DNA from 4 places in the Rhizobium sp. YTU87027 genome. Region 3 is predicted to be linked to each of the others. Evidence: predicted binding sites of a transcription regulator. Region 3 holds the regulator's gene; each other region holds the start of a gene.
What was found. The regulator PhoB, encoded in region 3, activates phosphate uptake and scavenging genes when phosphate is short. The targets are predictions, from matches to a motif close to TGTCATNNANCTGTCAT.

Region 1 (4,094 bases), 790 kb from region 3:
CCTGACGCTCGTAACGGCCCTGGTGCTGACCGTCGGTATTGGACTCATCGGCACCTGGCGCATCCTGGGGCAGAAGGCGGCACCCGTTTTACGCGAACTCTGATTGACCAAACAGAGAAATTTCCTTCACCTTACGGCGATTTAACCCGATCTCGGGTTGCAAGGGCCTTGTTTGCGAAAGCCGAAAGGCTCATATTGTCTGCAGGCATGCTGGGCTCCGCAGCGGCGCCCGGGTTTCGCGCCCGCCACCGTGTCCACACCGGAGCTTGTAAGAGGAAACTATGGCTGACCTTCGTAATTACCAAGGCCGCGTACAGACTGGCGAGATGATCGACCAGGGCCTACGCAGCTATATGCTCAAGGTCTACAACCTGATGGCGCTGGGTCTGGCGATCACGGGTGTAGCCGCCTATCTGGGCTTCAATTTCGCCGTTCAGGACGGCCAACTGACGCAGTTTGGCGTATTGCTTTTCCAGTCGCCGCTCCGTTGGGTGGTGATACTTGCACCGCTGGCCGCCGTGTTCTTCCTGAGCTTCAGGATTAACCGGATGAGCGTTGCCGCCGCGCAAACGACCTTCTGGGTCTACGCCGCGCTGGTGGGGCTATCGCTTGCGTCCATCTTCCTGGTCTACACGCAGTCGAGCATCACGCAGACGTTCTTCGTGACCGCGGCCTCCTTTGGCGCGCTCTCGCTGTACGGCTACACGACCAAGCGCGATCTCTCTGCGATGGGCTCGTTCCTGATCATGGGTCTTTTTGGCCTGATCATCGCGTCGATCGTGAACATCTTCCTGGCATCGTCCGCGCTTCAGTTCGCGGTTTCGGTGATCGGCGTCCTGATCTTCGCAGGCCTTACCGCCTACGATACGCAGCGCATCAAGGAACTGTACTACGAAGCCGACGGCGCGGATGTTGCTGGCCGCAAGGCTATCATGGGTGCACTGACGCTGTATCTCGACTTCATCAACCTCTTCATGTTCCTCCTGCAGTTCATGGGCGACCGCAAGTAAGGAACAGGAATGCTATCGAAAAAGGCGGCTTCAGCCGCCTTTTTTGTTGCCTGGTTTTGCGGAGAGTGATTTCTGGAGGAATCCATTGTCATTTCCGACCGGCTGACTGAATGCCCATCTCCCTCCGCGACGCTTCTTCATTCGACCTCCCCACCATCACCGCGATCTATCGAGAATCCGTTCAGAATGGTGTCGCAAGCTATGAGATCGTCCCGCCTGAACAGGGTGAGATGGCGGCACGCTTTTCCGCAATCACCGGTCAGGGCTATCCATACATCGCCGCGATCGATGAGGATGGTAGCCTGCTTGGTTACGCCTATGCCTCGGCCTTCCGCACGAGGCCGGCCTATCGTTGGATGGTCGAGGATTCAATCTACCTGGGGCCCGAGGCACGCGGCAGGGGAATTGGAAGGCTGCTGCTCGCCGAACTGATCCGACGTTGCACAGATCTTGGCTTTCGCCAGATGGTGGCCGTGATCGGCGGCGCACATCCGGCGTCGATCGCCTTGCATCAGGCACTCGGCTTCGAGGAAACCGGCCGCCTGAAAGGAACGGGCTACAAGCATGGCCGCTGGCTCGATACGATGATCATGCAGCGCGCCTTGGGTGATGGGTCGGCGACGGACCCCGACACCTCGACCTATCCAGGCACCCTGTTCAAGGCCTGAGCCGAGCTACTTCTCGACCAGCTTCAAAACCTTGTTGAAGACCTTCAAGACCTGCTGCAACTCGTGCCCGCGCTTCAGGATGACGCCGTGCGTATTGATAACGGAGTAGGCACCCTGCTTGGCGGCGAGCTTTGGATTCTTCTCGATACGAAAGAGCGGCATTTCGCCCGATCGTTTGAAAATCGAGAAGACGGCACGGTCTTTCAGGTGATCGATCGCATAGTCACGCCAGTCACCCTCGCCGACCATCCGGCCATAAATCCACAAAATTGCGTCGAGCTCGCGTCGGTGGAACGTGACCGGCGCTGGGTCCCTACTCTGCTTATATTCCTTGAGATCTACGACGACTGAGGAACTGCTGTCGGCTAACCGGCTCTCGCCGTGCCGCAAATCCTGCTGATCTGTCATCAGTCTCCCTGTGCCTCCGCTTGTGACAGGTGAATGACAGTTTGCCTTAGCGTTTATAAATTGCAAGCAGGCGATCAGTCACATTAATCATAGTCTGTGCAATCTCCCGCGTGCCTCAATTCAGTCAAAACAGCGCCTCATTTGCAAGGGAAATTCCCTCACGACTGCGTCGCGGGGCCGTTCGGATCCGCGTCGCACACGAATTGCGCATGATCTTTTTGCCAGATTCGGTCTGCCAAAGGGGTCGTGTGCGAGTTTGGCGCCAGCGCGCCAAAGGGCCCGGCTGACCGTATCGACCTTAACCCCAGCCCCGAATACGATCAGCCGGGCCGCCCCGTTTTCCATCCGCTAACGCGGATGAAACGTCAGATGTTCTTCCCGGCCATGACGACCGTCGCTCCGAGAATCGCTGACGGATTACCGTCAGCGGTGGAGGATTGAAGTAGAATCGCACAGCCCTCGAGATCCGGCTTCTGCATTACGCTTGCCGGCAGCGTCAAGCTCGTTTCCTTGCCCTCCCACATGCCGACGGTCTCCACATCGGCAACGCTGTTGAGATAGGCAATCTTCTGGCCGCTGTTTTCGCCCTTCTCCACGTCGATGGTTTTCTCGCGGTTGAAATAGACCATGACGACATTGGCTTTGCCTTGTCCTGCCCCGATCTTTATCTCGAGCTGATCGCCGCGCATCTCAGCCTTCACCGGCACTGTCAGGCCCATGCCTTCTGCTGCATAGCCATCGATCTTCTTATTGATCGCGCCGAGATCGGCGCCTGCAACGTGGTCGCGGCCATTGATGATGACCTGAGGCGTATAGACGTTGGCACGGCCCATCGACTGCGCATAACCATACTGGCGCTCGGTATTCTCCTTGGAACTCAGCGTGTCGGCCCATCCCATGTAGTTCCAGTAATCAACGTGATAGGCGAGAGCGATAACTCCCCCCGCCTCGACGAGCTTACGGAAAGCTGCATCGGCTGGAGGACAAGAAGAACATCCCTGTGAGGTGAAGAGTTCAACCACACCCTTCGGCGCGTCCTGGGCAAAAAGTGGGCTGGCAAGCGCCACACTTGCAACCAGAGAAATCAGAAACCGCGGGGACATTCATGCACCTTTTCTTCAGCACCTACTGCCACGCTTCGCCGCAGGTTCCGATGTCTGAACGTAGAGATAATGGTTCTAAATCGAAACGGAAAGTCACGAAGGGGTGAGACCAAGCTTCATGGCAGCCAAGCCGAGACACATCGCCGTGAGCAGGCATTCGATACCTCGCGTTCAAACAACCGCCGGAAATCTCTTTCCGGCGGCCAGGTCATGGAAGTCTGTTAACAATCAGGCAGCGAGATCGCGCAGAACCGTCTGCAGGATGCCGCCGTTGTTGAGGTAGATCACTTCGTCGAGCGTATCGACCCGCGACAGCAGCGAAACTTCCTTCACCGTGCCGTCACCGTAGGTGATCTTGGCGATCTTCTTTTCACGCGGCTTGATGTTTTCGAGACCTTCAATGGTGACGAGTTCGTCGCCCTTCAGGCCAAGGCTTGCCCAGGTGGTGCCCTCTTCGAAGACGAAGGGGATGACGCCCATGCCGACTAGGTTCGAGCGGTGAATGCGCTCGAAGGACTGTGCGATGACCGCCTTCACGCCGAGCAGATTGGTGCCCTTCGCAGCCCAGTCGCGGGACGAACCGTTACCGTATTCGACACCAGCGAAGATGACGAGCGGGACGCCCTCGGCCTTGTACTGCATGGCCGCGTCGTAGATCGATTCCTCTTCCTTCGACGGATAGTGGATGGTGTAGCCACCTTCCTTGCCGTTCGGGCCGAGCATGTGGTTGCGGATGCGGATGTTGGCAAACGTGCCGCGCATCATCACTTCATGGTTGCCGCGACGCGTGCCGTACTGGTTGAAATCAGCGACGCCGACATTGTTCTCGAGCAGGTAAGAACCGGCCGGAGACGCAGCCTTGATCGAACCGGCCGGGGAAATGTGGTCGGTGGTGATCTTGTCGC
Region 2 (4,094 bases), 1.5 Mb from region 3:
CAGGCGCTCTCCGGCCGATGCTTCCGCCTGCAAGGCAGCATTGATATCGGTCGAGATTATCTTGCGCTCATGGGCCTTTGCGAGAACGCGCTTCTCGATCTCGCCGAGTTCGTCAGCAGACTTATCGAAGTGATGGTGGATTAAGTCCGATAGATTGTGCATGGCCGACTCCGAATGCTAGATCGCTCGGGCGCCAGTATTCCGTAATGTTTTCAAATTGCAATGCGGACTTGTGCCGCTCTTTTACGTGCCTTGAGCATACAGCCAAGCATGCTGTGGGAAGAAGCGATCGAGCGTCTGAGCCTTGCCAAACATGATGTCGTGCTGGAGGTATCGATAGTCCCGTACGAGGGGATCGAGGTTCTTCGGCTTCAGGACCCAATCGGGAGAGGGCGTGTTGTCGCGCGCAATCAGCTGATAACGATCGATGACGCTGTACTTCTTCTGTACACGGCCGAGGAAGCCCGTGTAGTAGGGATGCTCGAAGCCGGCGAACTTCAAGAGATGATAGGGCAGCAGTGACGGGCTGATTGTGCCGACATCCTTCTTGCTGCCCTTCTTGTTGGACCAGATGACGAGCGGCGTCTCATGCTCCTGTCTCATGGTGCTGACCGACGCCTTACGGGTGGCAACCTGATCCGGCATGTAGCCGGTCGCCATGTAGACGTTGCCGAGCGGCGGCAGGTGGTCGCCCCAGAGCACGATGATCGTTTCGCGGTCGCGCTTCTCTGCCCAATCCATCAGCAACTTAAGGCTGTCGTCCGCTTCCTTGATGCCCTGCGTATAGGTGGCAAGCGTTGCGCGGTCTGCATCGTTCAGGTTGCCCTGTATATCGATAGTATTGCGTGCATAACGGTTCGGCTCATACGGCCCATGTCCCTGCAGGGTGACAGCAAAGAAGAAGAACGGGCGATCAATGCCGTCCGCCTCGTTCATGATTTCCTTCATGAGCGAGTCGTCCGAAGCGAAGATGCCCCGCTTTTCCATTGGAGGCATGGTCTCTTCCGAGCGGAACTGCTCGAAACCGAAGTCCTTGTAGACTTCATTGCGGTTCCAGAACCAGCCGCTGAACGGATGCAGCGAACGCGCCGCATAGCCTTCGCCACGGAAGAACGTGGCGAGCGAGGGAACGTCGTGACGGATGTATTGCTGATAGGGGATGCTGCCGTATGGCAGGAAGGCATTGGAAAAGCCCGTCAGCGCCTCGAATTCGACGTTGGCGGTCATGCCGCCGAACTCCGGTGAGAAGACATGGCCAGACTGCTCGGCGCGGATAGTCGGCATGGGATCGGGCGACAGGCTGAGCGTTTTCAACCGGGTAGGATCCCAGAATGACTCGCTCATCAGCATGATCACGTCGGGCTTTTCGCGCGGGCCGCTGAGATAGCCGTAGTTGCGGCTCGGGATAGTATCGAGCGCCTGCGTGCCGAAGCCGACCGGCGCCGCCACCTCGGCCATCGGAATATTGAAGATGAAGGCGAGGATGAAGCCGTTGCTCCGGTAGTTTTCCTTTTGGTCCCACATCATTGGAACCACCTGAAGGCGGTCGCGGATGAAGGAATATTGGGAATAGTCCATCAGCGACCCGAAGGCCGCGATAACAGGCAAGCCGACGCACAGCCGGCGGACGCGAGCGGTCCTTGAGAGGTGTGGGAAGTTGCGCCAGGCGAAACGCCATAAGATGACAATTGCGCCAGCGGAAAAGGCGATGCCGACAGCCATTGCAACAGCAGTCCAGGGACGGTCGCTCACCATGACAGGAAGCAGTTCCATGATCTGGCGCCCGAAAAGGACGTCGGACGGATAAAGTGGATCCGAAAGGTAGTGTTGCTTCTGGTTGGATACGATGGCGGGGACGATCACAATCGGAAGAACGATCAGCGCTGAAATGAACCGTCGGCCCAAGGCGGCGTCGAGCGACAGCATCAGCACTGTCAACATCGCAACGGTCGTCATGCCGGGACGCACCGGCGATGTCAGGAATTCGCGAACGTCAGTCAGCCCATCGCGGGCAATTATCTCGACGGTGGCCGTGGTGAGAAGCGCAAGCAGGGCACAAAGAAGGACACCGAGCGCCGTGCGTATAGCAGGCGATCGGATGCTTCCTCCGAAATCGGTGGAAAGCGACGCAAAGCGCGCTGCCGTTGCAGACCTCATTACCAACGCGATCAACCGGAAAACTCCAACGTCATAAAAGCTTCACTGAACTGTCACATCCTCGTCATGAACGCTAGATGAACCGTTGGGTTTCCCGCATTTGTGATTGGCGGATAAGGGCCGATCGCTCCAAAGACATTCCTGGGCCGAACCTGGCCAGGCGCATTTGCTTGTGCTGAGTGGCGGGCCGTCGTAGGTCTGACGGAGACGATGTCGGGAGGATTCAGATTGCGCAGTTCCGTCGAGATCTACAACATCAGGACAGGCGAGGCGCGCGTCGTCTGGCAAACGACGCAGCTTGTGGAGGCGCCCAACTTTGCGCCCGACGGCAGCTATCTTCTGTTGAACGGCGACGGACTTCTGTACCGTCTGGCGCTTGATGGTTCAGGCAGGGTCGAGAAAGTCGACACCGGTTTTGCCAAAACGTGCAACAACGATCATGGCATTTCGCCCGATGGCCGGCAGATCGTCATCTCCGACAAGACCGAGTTCGGGAAGTCGACGATTTATGTGCTTCAGGCCGAAGGCGGGATGCCGCGGCTGGTGACGCAAAATCAGCCGTCCTATTGGCACGGCTGGTCGCCTGACGGGAAACAACTGGCCTATTGCGGCATCCGCAACGACTTGTTCGATATCTACACGATTTCCGTGGATGGCGGCGAAGAACGGCGGCTGACGCACGGCGAGGGACGCAACGACGGGCCGGACTACTCCGCTGACGGCCAATGGATTTACTTCAATTCCAGCCGCACCGGCCTCATGCAGATCTGGCGCATCCACCCGGACGGCACTGGCCTCGACCAGATCACCAGCGACAATTATGGGAACTGGTTTGCCCATCCGTCGCCCAACAACGACAAGGTCCTCATCCTTTCCTACGACCCGGATGTTTTCGACCATCCGCGCGATCTCAATGTTCGTCTGCGGCTGATGGATATGGACGGGGGCAATCTGACGACACTCTTCGATCTCTTCGGCGGGCAGGGCACAATCAACGTGCCCAACTGGTCGCCGTCCGGCGATGAGTTCGCCTATGTGCGTTACTACCCTGTCTCTGGGTGAAGGATTGCGTCGAGCGATTTTTGCGGGCATAGAGCTTTCGTCAGGTGCCCGTCTTAGGCGGGAGAATCGGGAATTCGGTGAGAGACCGAAACGTGCCCAACGCTGTAAGGCTGACGACTGCCGCAACACGCCACTGGCCCAGCGCCGGGAAGGCGCGGCAGTTGGATGAAGCCAAGTCAGAAGACCGGCCCGACATCATAGACTGACCCGCGTGGACGGCGGGCGGTTGTGTTGTTGGGGATAGACGATGCGACCAGACCATTCAGGCTCCCTGTCGGGAGCTACAGCCTTTTCGACCGAGGAACGTGACGCCGTTTACCGGGCGATCTCAACGCGCCGCGACGTCCGTTCGGAGTTCCTCCCGGATCCGATACCGGACGACGTTGTCAGCAGGCTTCTGACAGCCGCGCACCACGCGCCGTCCGTGGGATTCATGCAGCCCTGGAATTTCATCCTGGTGCGCGATCAGCAGGTGAAGGAGGCGGCGTGGCAAGCTTTCGATCGCGCCAACCGTGAGGCTGGCGAGATGTTTGAGGGCGAACGACAGAGGCTGTACCGGTCGCTGAAGCTCGAAGGTATCCGAGCCGCACCACTCAGCATCTGTGTGACCTGCGATCCGGATCGCTGCGGCGATATCGTTCTCGGCCGAACGCATAACCGGCGAATGGATTCTTACTCCACGGTTTGCGCCGTGCAGAATTTGTGGCTCGCGGCCCGAGCCGAAGGCGTGGGGGTCGGCTGGGTGAGCATTTTTCACGAGTCCGATATCAAAGAGATCCTCGGCGTTCCGGAACGGGTCGAGATCGTTGCCTGGCTCTGCATCGGCTATGTCGATCAGCTCTATGACCAGCCGGAACTGGCGGTCAAAGGATGGC
Region 3 (4,094 bases):
CTCTGCGTCGCTGGTCGGCGGTCTCGTGTTGACGCTGATGACCTTGCCGACGATCATCATCGCCACTCGCGCAGCACTTCGCGCCGTGCCGCCGTCGATCCGGGCGGCTGCCCTGGGCCTCGGCGCCTCCAAGATGCAGATGGTTTTCCACCACGTTCTGCCGCTGGCGATGCCCGGCATCCTGACCGGCACCATTATCGGCCTGGCGCACGCGCTGGGCGAGACCGCGCCGCTCCTCCTGATCGGCATGGTCGCCTTCGTTGCCAACGCTCCGGCAACGCCGATGGAGCCTTCGACGGCCCTGCCGGTGCAGGTCTATATGTGGGCCAACGAAGCCGAGCGCGCCTTCGTCGAGCGTACATCGGGTGCCATCATCGTCCTGCTCCTGTTCCTGATTGTCATGAACCTCGGAGCCATTCTCTTGCGTCGTCGCTTTGAGCGCCGCTGGTAAACGGAGTAGACATTATGAATATGTTGACGGAAGCAGCAGTTGAGAAAGCGGTTGATCGGAAGATGAATACCATTCCCTACAAGATGATCGGCCAGGACGTCTCGGTTTACTACGGCGAGAAGCGCGCGCTTTTCGATGTGAAGCTGAACATCCGCGAAAACACGGTGACGGCCCTCATCGGACCATCGGGTTGCGGCAAGTCCACGTTCCTGCGCAGCCTGAACCGTATGAACGACACGATCGACAATTGCCGCGTGACCGGCAAGATCACGCTCGACGGCGAAGATATCTACGATCCGGATATCGACGTGGTGGAACTGCGTGCCCGCGTCGGCATGGTGTTCCAGAAGCCAAATCCGTTCCCAAAGACGATCTATGAAAATGTGGCCTACGGCCCGCGCATCCACGGTCTCGCCAAGACGAAGGCCGACATGGACCAGATCGTCGAAATCAGCCTGCAGCGCGCCGGTCTGTGGAACGAGGTAAAGGATCGCGTTCATGAAGCCGGCACTGGTCTTTCCGGTGGCCAGCAGCAGCGCCTCTGCATCGCCCGCGCTGTTGCCGTCAGCCCGGAAGTGATCCTGATGGACGAGCCGTGCTCGGCACTCGATCCGATCGCCACGGCAAAGGTCGAGGAACTGATCCACGAACTCCGAGAGAACTACACGATCGTCATCGTGACGCACTCGATGCAGCAGGCCGCCCGCGTTTCGCAGCGAACCGCCATGTTCCACCTCGGCAACCTCGTCGAGGAGAATGATACCGACAAGATGTTCACCAACCCGGACGACCCACGCACCCAGGACTACATCATGGGCCGCTTCGGTTGATCGGCCGTTTCGGTAGCACTCACGATATTCAAGGATGATCCCTATGGCATCGACACATATCTTTTCTGCGTACGACGATGATTTGAAGTTCCTGTCCCGCCGCATTTCGGAAATGGGCGGCTTGGCCGAGCAGATGGTCTCGGATGCCGTTCGCGCCCTCGTCAACGGCGATACGGCTCTCGCCCAGAAGGTCATCTCCGACGACGTGATCCTTGACCACGCCGAACGCGAGATCGGCGACAAGGCCATTGTCACGATTGCGCGCCGCCAGCCGATGGCGGCCGACCTTCGCGAGATCATGGGCTCCATTCGAATAGCGGCAGACCTCGAGCGCGTCGGCGATCTCGGCAAGAACACTGCCAAGCGCGTCATTGCCGTCCAGAGCGCCGGTGTGCCGCGTAAGCTCGCCCGTGGCCTCGAGCACCTCTCGGAGCTGGCGCTGGTCCAGCTCAAGGAAGTTCTCGACGTTTATACGAGCCGCGCTGCTGACAAGGCAAAGTCGATCCGTGAGCGCGACGAGGAAATCGACGCGATGTACACCTCGCTATTCCGCGAGATGCTTACCTACATGATGGAAGATCCGCGCAACATCACCAGCTGCACGCATCTCCTGTTCTGCGCGAAGAACATCGAGCGCATCGGCGACCACGCAACCAATATTGCCGAAACCATCTACTACATGGCCACCGGTGCCCAGCCGGAAGGCGAACGTCCGAAGGACGATACCGCCAACACCGTCGGCGCAGTCACTGAATAATCGTTCCGCGACCGCGCCCCCAGGAGACCGAAACGAATGATCCCCAAAGTAGCTGTCGTTGAAGACGAAGAGGCACTGAGCGTGCTTCTTCGCTATAACCTCGAGGCTGAAGGTTTTGAGGTCGATACCATCCTTCGCGGCGACGAGGCCGAGATCCGGTTGCAGGAACGCACGCCGGACATTTTGATCCTCGATTGGATGCTGCCGGGCGTATCCGGCATCGAACTCTGCCGACGCCTGCGTATGCGGCCGGAAACCGAGCGCCTGCCGATCATCATGCTGACGGCTCGCGGCGAGGAAAGCGAACGCGTTCGCGGCCTCTCAACCGGTGCCGACGATTACGTGGTCAAGCCGTTCTCGACGCCGGAGCTCGTTGCTCGCGTCAAGGCGATGCTTCGCCGAGCCAAACCCGAAGTCCTCTCGACGCTGCTGAAATGCGGCGATATCGAACTCGATCGCGAGACGCATCGCGTTCATCGCAAGAGCCGCGAGGTCCGCCTCGGCCCGACCGAGTTCCGGCTTCTCGAATTCCTGATGGCATCGCCCGGCCGCGTCTTCTCGCGCTCGCAGCTTCTCGACGGCGTCTGGGGTCACGATATCTATGTGGACGAACGCACCGTCGACGTGCACGTCGGTCGCCTGCGCAAGGCGCTGAACTTTTCCAACATGCAGGACGTCATCCGCACCGTTCGCGGCGCCGGATATTCCATGGAAGCTTAGTCCTTTCAGGCGAAAGCTTGAAAGGGCTTCGATCACCGCCTCAACAAAAAAACGGGCCTGCGAAGGCCCGTTTTCTTGTTCCTTATCCGGCTTCCGGGTCAGGCGACCCGGTTGGCGGCCTTGCGGCGCTCGTTGACCGGCTGGTAGGCCATGCGCTGATGGTAGGTGCAATACGGGGAGGAATCCGGGGACTCGCAGCCGCAGAAATGGAAGTCGTCCTTCAGCGGATCGCCGACCGGCCACTTGCAGGTGCGTTCGGTCAGTTCGGTCAGGCCAAGGCGACGCGAAATCGGAACGACCACATTCGCGGCCGGACGGAAGCTGACTTGCTCGATCGCGTCGATCTCGATCTCTTCCTTCAGCATCGTTGCACCCTGCTGGCGGGTGACGGTACGCGTGGTGACGCGCGATGCATAGTTCGGAGCGCGCGGCGCCGAGGTGGTGCGCTTGGGCGTTCTGACCGTTGTCGTCGTGCCCCCGGCCTTGGCACGGCCCGGCAAACTCAAACGGTGGACTTTGCCAATGACAGCGTTGCGGCTTACACCGCCAAGTTGTGCTGCGATCTGGCTGGCGCTCAGTCCCTCGGACCACAGCTTCTTCAGTTTTTCAACGCGCTCGTCTGTCCAGTTCATGCCCCTGTCTCCGCCTTATTAGCGTTGGTGCAGGCAGAATCCTTCACCGTTGCCCCGGACGCATCCGAGGCAAGAAACGCTTGCTCGATTTTGGTGACTAGTTCCGCCGCATGCAGTCTAGTAATTGAGTTTTAACCTAGTGTGAGGCTGACTCCGTGACAAGAGTCGGTTGAATCTCGGCGAATCGAATTTCAAGTTTTCCCCAACTTGCTGGGCGTGAGAGTCATTTATGCAACATTAGTTGTTGATAGGTCGGCCACCTTCGGATGGCAGCTTGACGCGTGCGGGAAAACCTCAGTTTTGTTGACATTGCAGTGCGAAAAGTAAATAGTGCTGCTTGCCGCCGAAAGGCGGCATTTTTAATTTTCGGACACTGCGTTCCTTAGCCGGAGTCCGGCCGCTGATGAATGTTGACAGGAGATCGCGCCATGGCTGAAGCCGCGCTTTACGACACCTACTCTCGTGCCCCGCTGCGGTTCGAGCGAGGAGAAGGCGTGTGGCTGATCACCGAAACGGGCGAGCGATATCTTGATTTCGGCGCAGGCGTTGCCGTGACCTCCGTCGGCCACGGCCATCCGCATGTGGTGGGTGCGCTGAAGGAGCAGGCTGATAAGGTCTGGCACCTGTCCAATATTTATGAGATCCCCGGTCAGGAAGCGCTCGCGAAGCGGCTGACCGAGGCGACGTTCGCCGACAAGGTGTTC
Region 4 (4,094 bases), 1.3 Mb from region 3:
AACGTTGACGGCAAAGGCAGTTGAGAGGCGCAAAGTACAGGACAGGATCGGCATGGGCGCGATATCAATCCTCAAACCGTGGCGCTTTTTCGTCCAAGAGCGCATTGACCTCAGCGACGACGGATGGCGCACGGCTGGCGTCGGCGAAAACCGCAAGCCGCAGCGCGACGAACTCCGCGCCGGTCTCTGCCACCGCCAGCGCGGAAGCCGGATCTGTACCGCCCATGACGATACAGGGAATCTCGATCATCGAAGCCCACCATTCCCCGAGCGCCAGGTTCTTGGGATGTGCTTCCGGCTTGATGTCACCATCGAGCTTGCCGAAGAAGATATAGTCCGGTCGCTCCTCGCCGATCTCCAGCGCATGGTGCCGGTCGGCGGCATTGCCGCCGCCGACGATCAGCTTGTCGGCATATTTGTCGATAGCGTCGGAGATTTCACTGGCCGGACCGGTCAGATGCAGGCCGTCCGCCTTCGTGCGCCCAACGACGCGACTGTCGCCCGCAAGCAGTGCGGCCGCCCCCGAGTCCTGAATAATCGGAACCAGCTTCTCGGCGTGCTTTTGAAACTCGCCATCGTTGAGACCGTATTGCGGCACGATCACAGAGGCGACGTCACCGCCCTTCAAGGCATCGCCCACGACCTTTGCCTGCTCATCGGCATCGGCAAGGTCGGGAGCAATCAAAACTAGGCGGCAGCGGTTTTCCGGTTCGGTCATGAACTCTTTCCATTTACAGCGGAACAGGCCGTTTCAGGGCCGATCTGCACTCGTCCTGTGTGAGTAATTCCGTTAGACGGGGCTGGCAAGGGGAGGATTTTCAAAAGCATGCCGATGGACCTGTCATTTTATTACGCCGCCGTTCCCGCCGTCATCCTGGTCGGACTTGCGAAAGGCGGCATGGGCGATGCGCTGTCGCTGATCGGGCTGCCCTTTCTCGCTCTCGTCGTCTCGCCCGTTCAGGCGGCCGCGATCCTGCTGCCGATCCTCATCTTTATGGACATGATCTCGCTCGTGATCTGGCGGAAGCACGGCGACTGGATAACGCTGAAGATCGTACTGCCGGGCGCTCTGTTCGGCATCGCGCTCGGTTGGGCGACCTCGGCGCTGGTTCCGGGAAATGTGCTTCGCGTCGTCATCGGCGTCGTCACTATCCTCTTTTGCCTTCGCTACTTCTGGAACAACTTCGGCCCCGCAGCCGGAAAGCACACGCCGCCTCAAGGCCAGCGGCCACTGCTTGCGACAATTTGGGGAAGCCTGTCCGGCTATGGTAGCTTCGTCGCGCATGCCGGCGGAGCACCTTTCCAGATTTATGCTTTGCCGCTGCAGATGCAGCCGCGAGAATATACCGGCACCAGCGTCCGCTTCTTCGCGATCCTCAATGCCGTCAAGCTCATTCCCTACTTCGCGCTTGGCCAGCTCGACACGCAAAACCTCGCCACCTCGGCCACGCTGCTGCCTTTTGCGCCGCTTGCGACAATTGCCGGCGCCTGGTGCGTGCGCCGCATGAAGCCCGCGATCTTCTATCCTTTCATGTACGGCATGGCGCTCATTGCCGCCGTGTTGATCGCGAAGGATGGCTTGGGTTTCTGACAATTTTGGGTTTCGTTGCGCCGCACAATTTCCTTGCCCGATTGCGCCGTTTGACGTAGCTTTTCGCCATGTCGAACACGGATCCCTTCGCCGCGATAGCCGATCCTCACCGGCGCTTCCTGCTGGAGGAACTTCGACGCGCGCCGAAGACCGTGAACGAGCTTGCCGAGGGCCTCCCCATCAGCCGCCCCGCCGTTTCCCAGCACCTCAAGGCGCTGCTGGATTGCAACCTGGTTTCCGTCACCGCGGAGGGCACGCGGCGCATCTACGCGGTCAACAATCGCGGCTTCGACAGACTTAATCTTTGGCTCGATCAGTTCTGGGCTTAGCCCGACCGCTCAAATGAAAGACGCCGGCTCGCGACTTTCCGTCGGAACCGGCGCCATAATCGCCTGTCGAGCACGAACTGGTCTAAGCTTTTGGTGAAATTGGGGTTTCGCCCTCCTCGCCTAGGGCCGCGTTCGTTGATTTATTGCATCCCACTCAATGGAAGGATGATTTTAGGCGCTCAATCTCGTCCTTGATCCGCAATTTTCTGCGTTTGCACTCAGCTACTTCATTATCGTTTCGGGAGGGGGATATCATAAGAGAATGCAACTCCTCCTCAAGAGCAACATGCTTTTTTTCGAGTGACTCAAGATGAGCTTGAACAGTCATTTGACCCTTCCTTCCTCTTACCTCTCCCCGGCCAACACCGCCGGAGATCCAAGGCGTCAACCCTCCAACTGTGACATATTTTTGAAGCCTTGTCGAAGGTGAAAACAAGGAGAACACATGGCAAAATCATGACGAACAGCCGCTAGCCGTTACCTCCAATTGGTGATAGGAGCTTGCGGAAATCATCGGCAGAACGGACGATGTCCGAAGACGGTTATGGGGAATGCATATGGCCGATCAGGAACAGGCGGAAATCAGGCTCATGGTCGCGAGACTGCGCCAGGAGCACGAGGATTACGATGCCGCCATCAACGCCATGATTGCCACCGGATGTGACGCGTTGCGCATCCAGCGCATGAAAAAGAAGAAACTGGTCATCAAGGACAAGCTGACAAAGCTCGAAGACCAGATCATCCCTGATATCATCGCCTAAAGGGAATGCCGTGACGATGACAGACAGACCACCCGTTGCCATCATCATGGGAAGCCAATCCGATTGGGAGACCATGAAGAACGCCGCCGACACTCTGGAGGCGCTCGAGATTCCCTATGACGCGCGCATCATATCGGCCCATCGCACGCCGGATCGCCTCGTAAACTTCGCCAAGACCGCCCGCGATGAAGGTTTCAAGGTGATCATTGCCGGCGCCGGTGGCGCGGCCCACCTGCCAGGCATGGCCGCCGCGATGACGCCGCTTCCGGTGTTTGGCGTCCCGGTTCAATCCAAGGCACTGTCGGGTCAGGATAGTCTTCTTTCCATCGTCCAGATGCCGGGCGGCATCCCGGTCGGCACACTTGCCATCGGCAAGGCCGGCGCGATCAACGCCGCCCTTCTGGCAGCTGCAGTCCTGGCATTGTCGGACGAGGATATTGCCGAGCGACTTGACGACTGGCGTGAGCGCCAGAGCGCAGCCGTTGCCGAATATCCGATGGACGACCTATGACTGTAACAACAATCGGCATCATCGGCGGCGGTCAGCTTGGCCGCATGCTTGCCATGGCCGCTGCACGGCTAAACTTCCGAGCCGTCATCTTGGAACCGCAGGCCGACTGTCCGGCCGCGCAGGTCGCCAACCAGCAGATCGTGGCGGCATACGACGATACGGCCGCGCTCGCAGAGCTCGCGAATATCTGCGACATCGTCACCTATGAGTTCGAAAACGTCCCGGTCACAGCCGCCGAGGCGCTTGCGAGCCATGTACACGTCTATCCGCCACCGAAGGCACTCGAGGCTGCGCAGGATCGGCTTGTCGAAAAGCGCTTCATCAACGGATGCGGCGTTCCGACGGCCCGCTTCCATGTCGTCGACAACCAGGCCGACCTCGAGGCAGCATTGCAGGATTTCGGTGGCCGCGGCGTGCTGAAGACCCGCCGCCTCGGCTATGATGGCAAAGGACAACGAGTGTTTCGCTCCAGTGCCGACAAGCCGGATGGCGCCTTTGCAGCGCTCGGTGAGGTCCCCCTGATTCTCGAGAGCTTCGTGCCCTTTGAGCGCGAGATCTCCATCATTGCAGCGCGCGCAACGGACGGCACTATCGTCTGTTACGACCCTGCTGAAAACGTTCACCGCGACGGCATCTTGCACACGTCGACTGTACCTGCCTCGATTTCAGCGGAGACGGCAGCGGGGGCGCGTGAAAGCGCCGAGAAGATATTGGCTGCGCTTGGCTATGTCGGCGTCATCGGCATCGAATTCTTCGTACTCGCCGACGGCAGCCTGATCGCCAACGAAATGGCGCCGCGTGTCCACAACTCCGGCCACTGGACCGAGGCCGCCTGCGTGATCTCACAGTTCGAGCAACATATCCGCGCGGTTGCCGGCCTGCCACTCGGCAATGCCGACCGC

Region 1: the regulator PhoB is predicted to act here: its motif matches at 2,109-2,125, upstream of NBG89_RS15685 (DUF2794 domain-containing protein).
Region 2: the regulator PhoB is predicted to act here: its motif matches at 2,187-2,203, upstream of NBG89_RS08205 (LTA synthase family protein).
Region 4: the regulator PhoB is predicted to act here: its motif matches at 2,366-2,382, upstream of NBG89_RS13400 (YdcH family protein).

Annotation. Positions count from the first base shown of each region.
Region 1 is NZ_CP098440.1:3,160,420-3,164,513, forward strand. Features, by position in the region: gene NBG89_RS15670 (ABC transporter permease) at 1-103, shown strand, start outside; gene NBG89_RS15675 (Bax inhibitor-1/YccA family protein) at 282-1,010, shown strand; gene NBG89_RS15680 (GNAT family N-acetyltransferase) at 1,121-1,678, shown strand; gene NBG89_RS15685 (DUF2794 domain-containing protein) at 1,685-2,086, opposite strand; gene NBG89_RS15690 (DUF1223 domain-containing protein) at 2,452-3,189, opposite strand; gene acnA (aconitate hydratase AcnA) at 3,418-4,094, opposite strand, start outside.
Region 2 is NZ_CP098440.1:1,619,831-1,623,924, reverse strand. Features, by position in the region: gene NBG89_RS08210 (DUF1003 domain-containing protein) at 1-162, opposite strand, end outside; gene NBG89_RS08205 (LTA synthase family protein) at 244-2,157, opposite strand; gene NBG89_RS08200 (TolB family protein) at 2,386-3,219, shown strand; cobalamin riboswitch at 3,245-3,426, shown strand; gene bluB (5,6-dimethylbenzimidazole synthase) at 3,467-4,094, shown strand, end outside.
Region 3 is NZ_CP098440.1:148,479-152,572, forward strand. Features, by position in the region: gene pstA (phosphate ABC transporter permease PstA) at 1-451, shown strand, start outside; gene pstB (phosphate ABC transporter ATP-binding protein PstB) at 466-1,281, shown strand; gene phoU (phosphate signaling complex protein PhoU) at 1,325-2,038, shown strand; gene phoB (phosphate regulon transcriptional regulator PhoB) at 2,075-2,758, shown strand; gene NBG89_RS00765 (GcrA family cell cycle regulator) at 2,857-3,390, opposite strand; gene NBG89_RS00770 (aspartate aminotransferase family protein) at 3,819-4,094, shown strand, end outside.
Region 4 is NZ_CP098440.1:2,688,946-2,693,039, forward strand. Features, by position in the region: gene NBG89_RS13375 (tetratricopeptide repeat protein) at 1-54, opposite strand, end outside; gene NBG89_RS13380 (thiamine phosphate synthase) at 65-718, opposite strand; gene NBG89_RS13385 (sulfite exporter TauE/SafE family protein) at 827-1,591, shown strand; gene NBG89_RS13390 (ArsR/SmtB family transcription factor) at 1,660-1,920, shown strand; gene NBG89_RS13395 (YdcH family protein) at 2,075-2,248, opposite strand; gene NBG89_RS13400 (YdcH family protein) at 2,478-2,681, shown strand; gene purE (5-(carboxyamino)imidazole ribonucleotide mutase) at 2,698-3,192, shown strand; gene NBG89_RS13410 (5-(carboxyamino)imidazole ribonucleotide synthase) at 3,189-4,094, shown strand, end outside.